Regions from separate parts of the Paenibacillus sp. FSL R7-0345 genome, predicted to be linked through region 1. Evidence: riboswitches for the same ligand, from Rfam matches in the RefSeq annotation. Region 1 holds a riboswitch; the other holds the start of a gene.
The links. A riboswitch is a leader RNA that binds a small molecule or an ion and turns the genes downstream of it on or off. The one in region 1 is predicted to bind cobalamin.

Region 2: it holds a riboswitch for cobalamin, as region 1 does, so the genes downstream of both, NST84_RS02180 (anaerobic ribonucleoside triphosphate reductase) here and NST84_RS04435 (DUF4430 domain-containing protein) in region 1, are expected to answer to the same signal.

Annotation. Positions count from the first base shown of each region.
Region 1 covers NZ_CP152002.1:1,051,805-1,059,982, reverse strand. The annotation lists gene NST84_RS04440 (DUF4430 domain-containing protein) at 1-33, opposite strand, end outside; gene NST84_RS04435 (DUF4430 domain-containing protein) at 276-5,495, opposite strand; cobalamin riboswitch at 5,830-6,037, opposite strand; gene NST84_RS04430 (hypothetical protein) at 7,381-8,178, opposite strand, start outside.
Region 2 covers NZ_CP152002.1:502,816-510,993, forward strand. The annotation lists gene NST84_RS02160 (5'-nucleotidase C-terminal domain-containing protein) at 1-425, opposite strand, end outside; gene serS (serine--tRNA ligase) at 1,138-2,424, opposite strand; gene ssuE (NADPH-dependent FMN reductase) at 2,858-3,409, shown strand; gene nrdG (anaerobic ribonucleoside-triphosphate reductase activating protein) at 3,611-4,126, opposite strand; gene NST84_RS02180 (anaerobic ribonucleoside triphosphate reductase) at 4,123-6,108, opposite strand; cobalamin riboswitch at 6,388-6,617, opposite strand; gene NST84_RS02185 (MTH1187 family thiamine-binding protein) at 6,975-7,277, shown strand; tRNA gene NST84_RS02190 (tRNA-Thr) at 7,370-7,441, shown strand; gene NST84_RS02195 (VanZ family protein) at 7,541-8,178, opposite strand, start outside.

The sequences.
Region 1 (8,178 bases):
GTACATCAAACGGCGCATAGCCGGTCTAATCATTAATCTTCGCACCTCCAGAAATAAACCCGTAAAGCAGGGAATTCGCATTGCAATAGATTCATTTTACTTAACTTGACGGAATAACAAAACCTGCAGCTTTTTTTATCTTAGAAAAAAGGGAAAGAACGAGGGCCTTCTGCCCCCGTTCTATCCCTATGCGATCAGCTTCTTTTATTTTAGCTTAAAACGGGCACTAAATCTGCCCCTTCTTTGTAACCTTTCGTGCGGACTGATCCAGCACTTTATGGCAGCCGGACTGCAACCACAGCGGCCATTTCCCGGGTTACCGCAGCTGCAGGATCAAAGGAGCCGTTGTAGCCGCTCATATAGCCAAGCTGAGATACGGTACGTACCGCGGACAGCGCATAGCTGCTGATCCGGCTCTCGTCCGTAAAGGTACCCGCCGTGCTGCTGCTCTCCAGCTTGAAAGCTCTCATAATCATGACCGCCATATCCTGACGGGAAATATAACCGTTAGGATTAAAGACGGTTTCGCTCACTCCGGAGATGATCCCCAGCTCCTTCGCCTTCAGCACCGTTCCGTAATACCAGGAGCCGGCTTTTACATCGCTGAATCCGGAAGCGGCGGAAGAGTCAGACGGCGTTTCACCGGTCAGTCTCAGCAGCAGGGCTGCGAACTCTGCACGGGTGATCTTCTGCTTCGGAGCAAAGACTAGCTCCGTTTCACTGACGCCCTTCATCAAGCCCTTATTAAAGGCCTCTTGCACGGAAGCCAGTGCCCAGGCAGAGATTTGGTTCTCATCGGTAAACTTAGCAGTGCTGACTGTCCCTGGCGTAATGCTGAACAGCTTGTCAGCACCTGTCAGGTAGCGGTCATAGGCAGTAAGTGCAAGCAGCGCCTGCTCGGTAGCCAGACCATTGCCTTGCTGTCCTGCAGTATGGGCATAACTGCCGTCAGCCTGTCTGAACGAAGCCAGATGGCTGAGCAGTCCGCCTTTTTCTTTTACAAAGCGGATATCTCCCGGTCCAATGCCGGCACTGCTAAGAGCAATGATGACTTGGGCGGTACTTTCACTGTTCTCGGTACCCGACACCATATAGCCGCCATTCTCCTGCTGCTGTCCGGACAGCCATGTAACCGCCTTGTCGAGTGCTGTCTGTACTGCTGTCTGGCCGGTATGTGAGGAAAGTGCGGTGACAGCCATCGCCGTCAGATCCACATCATCGGTCCCTCCGGCAGTCAGCGGGAAGCCTCCGTCCTTGCTCTGCAGCTCCAGAATCGAAGCAATTAGACGTTCTTTGGTCCACAGCGCATTTGCAGGTACTGCATAAGAGCCGCTGTCCAGAGCAATCAAGCCAAAAATAAGACCATTGCTGCCTTGTCCAGCCATGTTGCTGTTATTGTAAATTTTCTCAATCAGATTATAGCCGCCGGTATTCTGCGGGTCTGCTCCGGCAGCCGCTACGGCCAGTGCCAGACGTTCGTAGTCCGTCACTTTGCGGAATTCACCATTGTTTGCAGCAAGCTGCTCTCTTACCGTATTTAAATAGCTTGCCGGAACAGTATGACCGCTGCGGGCAAGACCGATTGCCTGCCAGTCGCTCAGCTCTCCGGATGCCGCTACGGTCTTGGCTGTAGCCGCGATGTCCGTTTTCAGCTTGGCCTGCTGCGGCTCAAGCTTGCTGCGGTCTACAACCGCATACGTAGTAAAGTGGCTGATCTTACCGGTAATGGTCCCGGTACTGATATCAAGCACCGCCGGAACCGGAATCCAGTTGCCTGAATTCTCGTTCAGCCAGGCCAGTGCCAGATTGGCCTGATTAGAAGTGGTAACCGGTAGTACAATCTGCAGATCTACTGTTTGCAGGAAATTCGTACCGTCAGGCTGGAAATCATACATTCCCGAAACCACTTCAGGGCGGTTCGCAGGTAACTCCTGGACAATAATGTCCACTGGACTCAGCACCGCACCTGCCGGAATCTGCAGCTGCACTTCACCGCCGCTGTCCTTCAGTACGGACGCTGTACCCGGAGTTACATTCTGTTGGAAGCTGGCCACATTGGCCGCCAGACGCTCTTTAAGCTTGGCTGCTTCTATCGCAGACATCAGATCGCCGATCACGGCTGTTGTCTGGCCAACCTGCTGGAGCGGAAGCGTATTGCCTGCAGTAATGGTGACCCCGGCAAGACTTCCGGATCCCGCTGTTCCTGTATTTCCCGGGCCATTTGGCGGATTACCGATATCAGCTCCGCCGTTGGTTGTATAACGCCAGGCCAGTACATCGCCGCGGCTTAACTTATAGCTGCCCGCGCTTGTATTCGGGAAGCTGCCGTTAACGGAATACATCCAGCCGCTGTCTTTACCGCGGTCCAGCTGCGCGAGACCGTCAATGGATTTAATATAGACGCTGTCGCCGCTGCCTTCGCTCACTACCTTGCTTCCAAGCTGGCGGACCAGCAGGCTGTAAGCTGTCTCACCCTCGTTCAGCGTTACAGTAGTACTAGAGAGAATAGTGCCTTTTATACTGTCGCCTGTGACAGAAATCGTCGCCGTCGCCGGCTGTGGAACCGTGTCTGTAGACGCAATAGTTAATGCCTGTGTATAACGGGCAATGCTTGGCAGCTGGCCTTCCGCATATCCCGTTACAGCCAGAGTATGTGTACCGGCCGTAAGGCCTTGCCCAAAGGTTGCTGTTCCGTCTGAGTTTGTTGTAACTGTAACTCCGCCGGCACTAACCTGAACCCCTGCAGCTGCAGACACAACCAGTTCCGGTACATAGTTTGCATCCCAGACCTGTGCAACCTGCATAACCTTAACCGTGAATGCCTCACCCTGCTTAGGCTGTGCAGGCGTAACCGCCATTGAATCAACAAGCTGTGTACTGCCGCCGCCGTAGTAGACAAGCACCTTGTCGGAGGCCTGCAGCACAAAATCGTTCATCCCGGTATCAGGGAATATCCATTTACCGGCCCGGGATACAACAAAGCCCCAATAGCCGTCCTTATGGTAGACTCCGCCTTCGATTCCGCCGATTCCCTGAACGAAAATACCATACTGGGATTCTGTAGCCTGCAGCGCAATGTTCTTGGAAGCCGTCAGCTGCTGCAGAGCATCATAAGCATTAAATGCCTCAAGTGATCCCTCCGCTAGAGGACCCTGCGGTCCTTCAATTGCCAGAGAGGCTGTCACATTTCCGGGAGCCACCTTGAAGGCCTGCGTGTGCCTTACAATTGTAGGGGCAGCCCCTTTAACGTAGCCGGTTACAGCCAGCGTGTAGACTTTGGCAGACAGTCCTTTTTCAAAAGAAGCCGTGCCCTTATCGTCCGTGGTTACCGTTGTGCCGTTAATCGTTACCTGCACACCGGCTGCCGCTGATTCTACCGGATCACTTGTAAATGTTGCATTATTCCATACCCACTTTACTTGGGTAACCTTTACCGTAAACGGTTCCTCCGGCTTAGGATGCTCCGGGGTTACCTGGACTGTTTGAACAACCTGCGTACCTGCACCGCCGAAGTAGACCAATACTTTATCAGAAGCCTGCAATTCGAAATCGCCCATGCCGACGCTAGGATAAGTCCATTTCCCGTCACGCTGGACAACAAAACTCCAGTACCCGTTGTAGTCTTCACCCGGATATCCGGCAATACCGGATACATAGCTGCCGAACGTGGACTCAGTAATCTGCAGCGGGATATTGTTCGAAGCGGTCAGCTTTTTAAGCGCCGCCAGAACATTGGCTGCCTTCAGCGTACCTTCTGCAATATTGCCTTCCGGTCCTTCCACAGACAGCTGGATGGATACATTTTGAGAAACAACGCTGAGTGTCTGAGTGTGTTTGACAACTGCCGGCGCCTGATTTGCTGCATAACCGCTAACAGCCAGCGTATAGTCGCCTTCCGCCAGACCTTCACTGAACTCGGCTTTGCCATCCTGGTCAGTCTTCGCAGTCTGGCTGCCGATTGCAACCTCAACACCTGCTGCCTTGGAGACTACTGGACTGGAAGTACTGGTTGCATTGTCCCAAACCCACTGGATCTGATTAACAGTAACCGTGAACGGCTCATATTCCTCGGGCTGCGCCTTGGACAAGGTTACCGATTCAATCAGCTGTGTATCAGCCCCGCCGTAATATACAACAATCCGGTCCGAGCTCTTGAGGCTGAAGTCCTTCATACCTACATCCGGATACAGCCACTGCCCGCTGCGGACTACGGCATAGCTCCAGCCGTCCCAGCCGCCGAACATTCCCGCCGCTACATTGCCGATTGCTGTAACGTAGTTTCCGGATGGGTTCGTAAGCGCCAGCCCGTTCTGGGCTGCAACCTTCTCCAGCGCTTCGAGGGCAGTACCCGCATAGGCATTGCCTTGACCCAGCGTTCCCTGTGGCCCTTCAATTACAAGCGGTACATATACCAGCGGATTCTGGGCTGCCGGTTTAGTAAAGTCATACAGCTTTCCGTTGTTGCCACCGCTGAACAGGTTGTAGGCGACCAGTGCCTGCAGCCCTTGTTCGGTTGCATAAGCATTTACATTGCCTGCTTCATTATGGGAAAAACCGCCGCCCGCTTTAAAGAAGCTCAGCAGTCTTGAGATCAGGTCGCCTTCTGTTTTAGCAAACTCAGCCCCTGCCGGGTCTACGCCAAAAGAAGTCAGGCCAATGATAGCCTGGGCGGCACTCTCACTGTTGTCGCCATATCCGCCTTTGCTGTCCTGGGCGGCAGCGAGCCAGGCTACGGCTTTTTGTCCGGCTGTCGCTACGACCGGCTCATTCTTGTGTGCAGCCAGGGCTGCCAGAGCCATCGCTGTCATATCCGGGTCGCTTGCACCAGATGACAGGGTAAAGCCGCCGTCCGCATTCTGCTTGGCCAAAATCTCGCTTAACAGCGCAGACTTGGTCCATTTGGCATCGCCCGGAATGGTGTAATGACCGGAATCCAGCGCAAGCAGCGCGTACACTGGAGCATTTAGCGTCTGTCCGCTGATTCTATCGCTGTTATAAATCTTTTCAATCAGGTTGTAGCCTGCAGACGATCCTTCCCCGGCAAAATTCTCCGGATTAAGACCTGCTGCCTTCACCGCAAGCACAGTACGTGCATAATCAGTGACATTGGCAAAGCTGCCTCCTGCCTTCTGCACATCGAGCTTAAGGTTCTGGGCGTAGCTATCCGGTATTTGATAGCCTGCCTGAGCCAGGGCAATGGCCTGCCAGTCCGACTTTATACCGCTGCCAAGAATATACTCGGCAGTTTGGTAAGTGGCCTCTTTTACAGTAACCTGTTCGTTCACCGCCGCTGCCGCCAGCGTACTCAGCAGTTGAGCGGAGGAATCGTCCGCTGCGTACACAGACTCCGTTACACTTTCCGTTCCTGTAACCGCCGAAGCGTCCGCTGCAGCATAGCTTTGCCCGGAAGGAACGACTGCGCCTCCTATAATCGAGATAACCAGCAATAAAGCCAGGCCAAGTCTCAGAAACCGGGCAGAAAATTTCTTCTTCATTGTTAACCTCTTTTCCGTTAATAGAATGAACTTGCTTTACAGCACAGCAGACAGCAGAATCCGGATTTGCATCCTCTGGGGAAAGTATCCGTCTCTGCCGGAGCAGGGGGAGAATTAGAGCCGGAAGCCTGGGCTCCCCCATTGCAACATAAAAACCGCCCCTGTTAAGGGCGGCCGGGAAGAATACAAATTAATCGGCTGTCATTGGAGCCTGCGGATAGTAAGACCGTTATCAGCAAGTTCATATTCCAAAAAGGCACACTAACGCATAATACACCCTTTTTTTAGCCGCAGTTCATCTGCATGTGTTCCGCATTCTTACCCCACGAAGAAGTGAAACGTCCATGAAAAAGGCAGGTCTCCTGGCTTATGCCTCATCGCTTCCCCCTACCTTCCCGTCGGCTTAAACAGCCAGACAGTGGCACCTTTATCAGGAGTCGCTCAGCATTTACAGTGGCGGGACCGCGCCGGACTTGCACCGGCCTTCCCTATTAAGCGGATTCTATCTGGATAGAACGCGCACCTTTTTCAATAGCTTATTAAATTTTATTATTCATAATAATATCTACTATTCCCCTCTATGTCCATAGGAAAAGCTGATACAATCTCTTTCCATCCCATGTCAGCTAGATAAGCCCGGAAACGATTAGGCGTTATTCCTTCTAACCAATTGGCTTATACGGGGAGGGCGTCGTCTACGCAGACTACTCTTAATACTCTTAATAGGAAAGCTACCTCAACCACGCTGGCTCTCTAAACATACAGACTCCCTGCTCCTACCTGCCCGCTCCAACCACACATTTAATTGCCACAAACACCTGCCGCGCAAAAACAACTTTTCTATCAAACTACTTTACTCTACTCTACTCTACTCTACTCTTACTCAGGCCTCTCCAACCGCACGTTGATCCGCCACCAAGTTCCTGCCTTCAAACTAACCTATCCTGAAGCTGCTTCACCCTCAAATAGAAGGGGACACGCGGGCTAGTTGGAAAAAAGCAACTTAATTCCGCCGAAATCCCCATTTCAGTGTAACTAAGTGGAAAATGGACACTTAATTCACCAGGTTTGAGCACTTTTCGGAGAAATCTCTTCAAATAAGTAGCGAATTTCCACTTAGTTCTGTCCATCGCTGATTTCAGCAGGAATTAGTTGTCTAAAATCCACTTAGTTTCAGCTCGTTCGCTGTAAAATCATCAGGAACGCCATCAGGAATGCACCCGCCCAGCCATCACCGGACGATTGTGCTGTTCGGATTACTCACACTACCACTTCAGCAAACTATCCCATCTTGCAGACTACTCTACTCTACTCTTACACTTACTCTTACTCTGGCCTATCCAACCGCACGTTGATCCGCCACCAAGTTCCCGCCTTCAAACTAACCTATCCTGAGGCTGCTTCACCCTCAAATATAAGGGGACACGCGAGCTAGTTGGAAAAAAGCAATTTAATTCCGCCGAAATCCCCATTTCAGTGTAACTAAGTGGAAAATGGACACTTAATTCACCAGGTTTTAGCACTTTTAGGAGAATTCTCCTCAAATAAGTAGCGAATTTCCACTTAGTTCTGTCCTTCGCTGATTTTAGCAGAAACTAGTTGTCTAAAATCCACTTAGTTCCAGCTCGTTCGCTGCAAAATCATTAGGAACGCTATCAGGAACGCACCTGCCCAGCTGTCTGCGCATTGTTGCGAGCTGTTGCGAATATCTGTGAACGGTTCAGCTGTTCAAGATTCAAAGTTCAAGGTTCAATGTAACTCACATTTAGTAATACTCCTCCCCATCCGCAGAAAAAAATCCTGAACGTACCCGCGCCGCCATCCGGCCACCGGTACTGTTCAGGATCAAGTTAATTTGTACATTAATTAGTTATGCAAAACAGGGCTACTCCGCCCCGGGAGTCCTCTCAGCATCAGCATCATTAGAGCCCGCTTTGTTTGTATTATCCCCATCAACCGTATTGTTGCCAACGGCATCATTTCCACCGTTGCCACCCGCACCAGCAGAATCGTCAGGCGTTGCTCCAGCTGTAGCGGAAGGCTGCACCGCCGGTGAAGCGATGGCCCCCGCTGCCGGGTCAGGCTGAACAATCAGCTTGTACTCACCGGCTGTAATCATACTTCCGGCTGCAATTACGGCACCCGCTTTCAGGTCAACTGTGACCTGGTAAGCCCCGGCGCCCTGCTGGCCGGTTGACGGCGGAGAAGAGACGGACACGTCCCCGTCTCCTGCCCCAACGCCTGCAGTGCCGTCCGTTCCGCCGCCAGCATTACCCGCAGCTGCGTCGTCTGTCCCGGCTCCCGCGTTCCCGGACGCAGTGCCGTCCGTTCCGCCGCCAGCGTTGCCCGCCGCTGCGTCGTCTGTCCCGGCTCCCGCGTTCCCGGACGCGTTGCCGCCCGTTCCGCCGCCGGCGTTGCCCGCCCCTGCGTCGTCTGTCCCGGCTCCCGCGTTCCCGGACGCGTTGCCGCCCGTTCCGCCGCCGGCGTTGCCCGCCGCTGCGCCGTCCTCACCAGAGCCGCTGTCACCCGCGGCTCCCGGTTCCGGCAACGCCGTCAGGCAGCTGCCTGTCGTCGCAACAACATCGTACGTGTCCGTCACCTTATCCCCGGACACGATTCCAATCTCCGCCGGCTTAAAGGCGGAGCACTCTGCGGCACCGGCAAAGGTGAACACCAACCGGGT
Region 2 (8,178 bases), 550 kb from region 1:
GCGTTGTTTACTAGGTCAACTTTCCCGTTTGTTCCGCCCATCAGTATTGTTCCGGTCACATCAGGGGTCGGAAGATTCTTGGTGCCATTATCACCGGCAGCTTCCTGAATCAGGAAGTACCCGTTGGCAGCGATTGTTCCGGTTAACGGAGTGATATTGGAGGTTTGCGAAAAATTGCCTGTCGCGCTGGCATATCGAACCTTCCATCCGTCGAGGTTTACCGCCTTATCAGTAGGATTGTATAATTCAATGAAATCGTTCTTAAGTTCTGCGGCGTTGCTGCCAGTACCGTTGCCGCCACCGCCGTAAACCTGTGAGATTACAATATTACTGTTATCTGTTGCTGCCTGTGCAACTTGTCCGGCAGGCATTACGATGCCGATCAGCATCAGCATTGCCAGTCCTGCGGACAGCCATTTCTGCATCCTGTGAGAAATAACCATTACTCTAAACCCACTCCTCTCAAAACTATGATTTACAACCTAGTAAGTGTAACATCCGTTTGTTAAATGAAAGGTTGTCTCACATGAATATATATTAATTCTGTATTAAATAAAATTAAAAGGCCGAAAGTTTATATATAATGCACAAAAACAAAGGGATATGTAGTGAAAATCTATGAATGCTCATACTATTTTTCATTCAGAATTAAAATGAAATCAATGATTTTGTAAACTTAATGTTATGATCATGTAATTTGTATGTGAAAATATATGTTGGATTTGATGTTTGGAGTGTAAACGGCGGAACCTTATATTATTTAAATCAATCTAAATCTCAGGTTCTGGTGTCGGAGCGGATAGTTGTAGTTTGTGCAGCTAAAAGCAGCGGAAATTAGCTTTTGCCTCATATAAGTGTATTTGGTGCAGCTAAAATAGCCCGAAACAGACAAACGGGGCTTTTTATCGCTTTTTAAGTGTACAGAGTGCAGTTAAAGGAAGAAATGAGCGGGAAACGGCCGTTTTAGTTGTACAAAGTACAGCTATGTGGGCAAAAGGGGAGGGGTAGCAAGGAGGAAAACCAGATAGCCAGAAAAGCAGCAGAGCGGCGTCCTGTGAACGCTCTCTGCTGCTTTTTATTGAACAACTTATCCTAGTGCTAGTGTGTAAGGCAGCTCATCACGCTGCCCTATGGCTGTTACACCTGCGGTACTTCAAGCCGCTCCAGGCCGTTCATGTATTTACGCAGCGCTACCGGAATATAGATCGATCCGTCCTCCTGCTGGTGGTTCTCCAGCAGCGGGATGAGAATCCTTGGCGTAGCGACTGCGGTGTTGTTCAGCGTGTGGCAATACTGCAGCCGGCCCTGCTCATCACGGTAGCGGATGTTCGAGCGCCGGGCCTGGAAGTCATGCAGATTCGAGGCCGAGTGGGTCTCGCCGAATGCATCCCGGCCGGGCATCCAGGTCTCCACATCGTATTGCTTATGCGTCTTTAACGACATGTCGCCGCTGCAGACTGCAACGATGCGGTAAGGCAGCTCCAGCAGCTGCAGAATATGCTCGGCGTTGGTCAGAATCTCCTGCAGCATCTGCTCCGAGGCTTCCGGCTCGTTCCTGCAGAAGACGACCTGCTCAATCTTCGAGAACTGGTGCACCCGGTACAGGCCGCGCACATCACGTCCCGCCGAGCCGACCTCGCGGCGGAAGCAGGCCGACATTCCGGCCAGCCGCAGCGGTTCTTCCAGCTCCACAATCTCATCGCTGTACAGCGAGACCAGCGATACCTCCGATGTGCCGGCCAGCCAGCGGTTTTCGCCGTTCAGCTCGTAGGTCTGATCCCGCCCGCCGGGGAAAAATCCCGTCCGCTCCAGCGCCTCCGGACGCACAATCACCGGCACATCCATCGCGGTGAAGCCGCGCTCGGCCAGTACATCCAGTGCCAGCCGCTGCACGGCGAGATGGAGATTGAGCCCGGCGCCCTTCAGCACATAGCTGCGCGGGCCGCCGGCTTTGACGCCGCGGGGGATGTCGAGGATGCCGTGCAGCTCGCCAAGCTCCACATGATCGCGCAGGGCGAAGCTGAACTCCGGCAGCGTTCCGCAGCGCCGCAGCTCAACATTCTCGCTGTCGTCCCTGCCGATCGGCGTGTCAGCCGATACGGGATTGGGGACGAGCAGCTGCAGTTCGCCGCAGCGGCGCTCCGCCTCTGCCAGGTCCGCTTCGAGCGTGCCGAGCAGGGCATTAAGCGCACGTACCTGCACCTTAGCCTGCTCACCGGCAGCAGGATCGCCCTGTCGCAGCAGCCGCTCGACCTCCTTGGTCAGCGTGTTGCGCTCCGCACGGTGCTGCTCGGTTTCGCGGCGCAGCGCCCGCCGTTTGTCGTCCCATTCCAGCAGTTCATCCAGCGGGAAATCGACTCTTTTCCACAGTGCCGTATTTCTCACAAGCTCTTGATTTTCCCTGATCCAGTTCATGTCCAGCATACCGCATTCGCTCCTTTTGTCTTAAAAAAATACAAAAAACGCCCTCATCCATGGGACGAGGAGCGTCAGCTCGCGGTGCCACCCAGGTTGACCGAACTTGCGGAAATACAGGCTTGCAGGAGGTTCGGTCCTCTTTGGTCTTCGCGGTAACGGGCGAAACCCGGTGAACTTAGGGAACAAGAAACTGCTCCGGTCGCAGACGCCTCACGGTTGGATGCCGGTCATTGGCAGGGTTGCAATATAGGTTTGCCGCTCATTATATCTCAGGAAACGGTCATGTGCAAGCAGAAGGATCAAAAACGGGCTTTTAGAAGCGCATTTTGAGGTTTGACAATATTCCGTCCTTTTTGATAGGATTATTAATAATTTAAAATATTTCGGACCGCGGTAAGCGGCATATTCTCTTATAAACAATAACGGAAGAGGTGCAGATGTGGCCAAAATAGTTGTCATCAACGGAACGCCATCCCTGGTATCGCGGATTAACGCGGTCATTGAATATGCAGAGGCGGATCTGCGCGGGCGCGGTTTTGAAGTGGAGCGGATTAATGTGGCCGAGCTTCCGGCAGAGGACTTGATTCATACCAAGTTCGAGAGTGAAGCGATTGTAAAAGCTAACGGGCTCGTGGCTGAAGCCGACGCGGTAATCGTAGTTAGTCCGGTTTATAAGGCTTCTTATACAGGGGTGCTGAAAACATTCCTCGATCTGATTCCGCAAAAAGGCCTGGCCGGCAAAATCGTGCTTCCGCTCTTCATGGGCGGCAGTCTGGCGCATCTGCTGGCAATCGACTACTCGCTGAAGCCTGTATTGTCTGTGCTGGGTGCACGGCACATTCTGGGCGGCGTGTATGCTGTCGACTCGCAGGCTGTGCGTAACGACCAGGGTGTCGTTGAACTGGCCGACGAGCTCAAGCTGCGCCTGAACAGCGTGCTAGAGGAGCTGGCGGAAGAAACTGCAGCGAAGGCAGCACGCAAAACGGTTTAGTCACGTTATCTATTGAAGCTGCTGAGATATGCAGCACAGCAAGAAACAACAGCAAAGCCCCGTATTGCCGGAAATCCGGCGGTACGGGCTTTTTATTTTTTTGTACGAGTATGTGAATCTGCAGGGAATCCGGCCAGCTTCAACGGAGTTAGATTTAACTCTTCTAAACAGGAGCTTGGCCAAGCAGCAATCTTTGCGTATCTACAGCGCCGCGGGCTGCCAATGCACAACCTCGTCGCGGCCCAGACTGGCGGGTATATTGATAATCCGCTGGTTGCTGCTTCCCCGGTAAGGGAGTGTAGTGTCCTTAAGCTCCTCGACGAACCGGCCGTCGATTACCACCTGGCACAACGCCAGCAGGTTCCATTCCGGCGAGCCGGGAGCTGCGGTCAGCTCCTCGTAGGTGTAGCCGGTGTAGATCCAGACCGGGAAGTCCGGCAGCACACTACGGAGCTCATGGATGAAGCCGCAGGCCTCATCCGCCGAGAAAAAAGGATCGCCCCCCGCCAGCGTCAATCCGTCCAGCAGCGGGTTCGCGGCCATCTCGGCGATAATCTCGCGCTGCCGCTCCAGTGTAAATGGTTCTCCAAAATTAAAATTCCAGGTCTTTGGATTGAAGCAGCCGGGGCAGCGGTGGCGGCAGCCGCTGATAAAGATAACCGCCCGCATGCCTTCTCCTTCATTAATAGACTCCGGATAGTAGCCGCAGATATTCATAGGTGCTTGATGCGGTCTCTCACTTCGGCCTGCTTGGCGGCATTGAAGCGGGTCTGGTAGTCGCCGGTCAGATATCCGGTTACCCGGCGCAGCCGGCGGATGTGTACGTCATGCTCATGAACGCCACAGGAAGGGCAATTGGTGCCGATAACCCCTTCATAGCCGCAGCCCGAGCAGCGGTCAATCGGGTGGTTAATGCTGAAATAGCTGATCTGCTGCTCCAGCGCGTATTTGATGATTTTGACAAAAGCCGCCGGGTTACTCCGTGCATTCCCGTTCAGCTCCACATAAGAGATCGCGCCGGCGTTGCAGTACTCATGGAAGGGAGCTTCCAGACTGATCTTCTGGGCTGCGCCAAGCTCATGATATACAGGAATATGGAATGAGTTCGTATAGTATTCGCGGTCCGTTACGCCCGGGATCGAGCCCAGCACCTTACGGTCCACCTTGGTGAATTTGCCGGACAGGCCTTCAGCCGGTGTAGCAAACAGCGTAATGTTCAGATCCAGCTCTTCGCTCTTACGGTCGCAGTATTCACGCATGTGGCGCACGATAGCTACCGCTTTGCCATGAACCTCCATATCCTCACCGTGGTGCTTGCCGTACATTGCCTTCATGCATTCGGCCATTCCGATGAAGCCGAGGGACAGACTGCCGTGCTTGAGCAGATCGCCCACGATGTCCTCGGGAGCCAGCGCCTCGCCGCCTTCCCATACGCCTTCACGCATCATAAAATCAGAAGCTTTAGCTTTCTGGGCTGCCTGGATCCGGAACCGGTGCAGCAGACCCTCCAGCGCAATGTCCATATAGTGGTTGAGATCATCATAAAAGCCTTCTTCATCAGCAGCCAGCCGGCGTCCTGTAATCGTGCCGTGGGCAAGACCGAGACGAACCAGGTTCAGCGTGTTAAAGGACAGGTTGCCTTTGCCGGAGCAGTGATTACGTCCAAAACGGTCACCGAGCACCCGTGTACGGCAGCCCATTGTTGCAAATTCAGTATCCGGGTTTGACGGATCATAGTACTGCAGATTGAGCGGTGCATCCAGGTTTGCAAAGTTCGGATACAGTCTGCGGGCCGAGCATTCAGCCGCCTTCAGGAACAGCTCATAGTTCGGATCGCCCTGCTGCTGGTTCACACCCTGCTTGCATTTGAAAATCTGAATCGGGAACACCGGCGTTTCCCCGCTGCCAAGGCCGTTCATCGTTGCAGTCAGCAGGGAGCTGATAACCAGCTGTCCTTCCGGAGTTGTGCAGGTACCATAGTTAATGCTTGTAAAAGGAATCTGTCCGCCCGAACGGCTGGACATCGTATTCAGGTTGTGAATCATGCTCTCTGCTGCCTGCAGGGTTTCGCTCTCTGTTTCTTTCTGGGCGAAACGGAAGGAGCGCGGATACTGCTCAGCCAGATCACTGCGGCTCATCGTGATATCACCGGCGATTTCGCTTGCTTCGCCTTCTTCGAAGTAGCCGAGGCCCTTGCGGAACAGCTTGGCGAAGGATTTGGTCACATAAGGTGCTAGGTCAAAATCAAGCTTGTTGGCCGATACACCGCCATATTGGGCATTCTGCTGGGACTGGAAAATAATCGCCACCAGCGACATTGCCGTCATAATTGAGTTAGGAGGGCGGACGCTGCCGTTGCCGGTGTTAAAGCCCTCGCGAAGCAGCCGTTCAAATGGAATGAAGATGCAGTTGGTTGTTCCGATCGCATATTGATCCAGGTCGTGTACGTAGACGACATTATCGAGCGTTGCCTGTACGAGCTGCGGCGGCATGGTGAAATTGCGGGCATACCATTTGGAATACTCACTGCCGAATTTACTCATTTTGCCGGAAAAGCTCTCTCCGTTCAGGTTGGCATTCTCACGCAGCAGATCAAGATCCGCGCTTTCGATAATATCCCGGCCCAAATGTATTAATTCTTCCAGAAGTACCTCCTGTGCAGCTTGTCCGCTATTGTACCGTTTCTCCAGCAGCGTCATATGTAACTCTCTCCTCTCGATAATCGTTAATCGTTCCTGCAAATGTATGGTTCAAATCTGTCCACTCTATACCCAGTAAAAAGACATCTCCCGCCTTGGAGGCGGAAAATGCCCGGATGCGTTCCAAATACCTTATCTTGTGCAGAAGCCGATAGCTGAAGGCGATAGTGCCTATCATCCTCAGGTATCGGCAGCCTTGTGTTGCCGGTCATCCGGCAAGGCTGAATCTGCTGCTGCAGGCCGCATGCGGACACCTCTCCTGTTCCTCGCAGGGGTGAATAGCGGTGCCCGGAAACAGGCAGGCCTCCTGGCTTCCGGTGCATCCAGCGGCTCCTTCCCGGGGGCTTGTCCGCCCTCAGTGGCATATGCCGGAGGATGTGCCCTGCAAAATATTGCTCACAGCGGGCACCCGGTTACAGTGGCGGGACCGCAGCGGTTTTGCACCGCGCTTCCCTATTAAGCTTGTACTCTGTTTACTAGAGTAAAGCACCTGCTTCCACTATATTTGGTTGATGTTAATAAAAATACCCCAATATATTGTGTTTGTAAACCATTATTTACAAACCCGCGCGGGGAGCGGCTTCAGACCGTTTACTCACAGGTGATCCACAACTAGTCCACAGGTAATCCACAGGCTGAGCATAAATCGGGGTTGTTATGATTCATAAATTGTCCGAAAAGCTGCCACAAAGACTTCATATCTCTAGTGATTCTGACACTAGTTTTACAGAGCGGAGCTTATGCATCCTGCAGGTTCTGCATAGAAGAAGAATGATGAACTTTTTGTGGCTAAAATTTGTGGGGGAGCAGCGGAGTTGCTACAATATAGTGAGGTTAAAGGAATCTAGGTCAGGAGGGATCTAACGATGGCTATTGGCGAAGTTACAGTCATTCCGATCGGTACAGGCAGCACCAGTCTTAGCAGTTATGTAGCTGATATGCAGCGTGTGCTGCAGACGGTGGAAGGAATCACCTTTGAACTGACCTCTATGGGAACGATTATTGAGGGCCCGGTATCCAGGATTTTGGCGGCTGTAGAGGCACTGCACGAGTCTCCGTTCAATGGAGGAGCACAGCGCGTATCTACTTCACTCAAAATCGATGACCGCCGTGACAAGCCGTCCACGAGCCGTAGCAAGCTGCAGTCGGTCAAACGGAAGCTGCAGTAAGAGAAGGGCTGGTGGCAGGATAAAAGGGACTTGGCGATTTTCGCCAAAAGTTGTATAATGTTTTTGTTTATGACGGGTATCCCAAGCTTCAGGCTGGTGTAGCTCAGGGGTAGAGCAACGCACTCGTAATGCGTAGGCCGGGGGTTCAATTCCCTTCACCAGCATGTTTACAAATTCAATTATGGCGCGGTTTCCGGGGGTTTCGGGGCCGCGTCTTTTTCTGTTTTCTACCATCCTTCTGCCCTTGCCCGAGTAAAGCCGCGCTATCCCCCGCCCAGCAACCGATGAATTCGTGCCGCCAGCTTTTGGCCGGCATTGGCTTCAATAAGCGTGACATCCCAGAATACCGCATTGGTTCGAGGGTCGGCAGTATCGTTAAAGACAGTAATCGTCAGCTCCTGCTTGCCTTCAAGCGGCACACGGAAGGATAGCGGCTGATTCTCGCCCGGTACGATATTGATATCCATGGAGTAAATCTCTTCTCCGTCGGAGCTGATAATGACACGGCTGCTGCCGCTGCTCGCCGCATTTATAACGTCGTCAGGGACGGCCAGATTACCGGAAAGCTCTTTGAACCGTCCATCAAGGCGCAGTGAGAACTCGTGGCTTCTCGGATTATCACGGCTGTATAGATTGACCGCCGGTTCGATCCGCTCCTGCGCTGCAGTGAAACCGGTGAGTCTTGGTTCCCACCTCACTTCGCCATGCTCAAGGGGGAGCTGGTCCAGCGCCATGATCTCACCGCGGCCATTATCAAGATAATGATTAAGACCGCTCACGCCGGAGTAAACGGCCAATGTCAATACTGCTCCGGAGAACAGCAGCTTGAGTAAACCTCTTGGCGACGTACGATCGCGGCGGACCAGCCGCTGGGCGCCATAGCCGACACTGGCACCCAGCG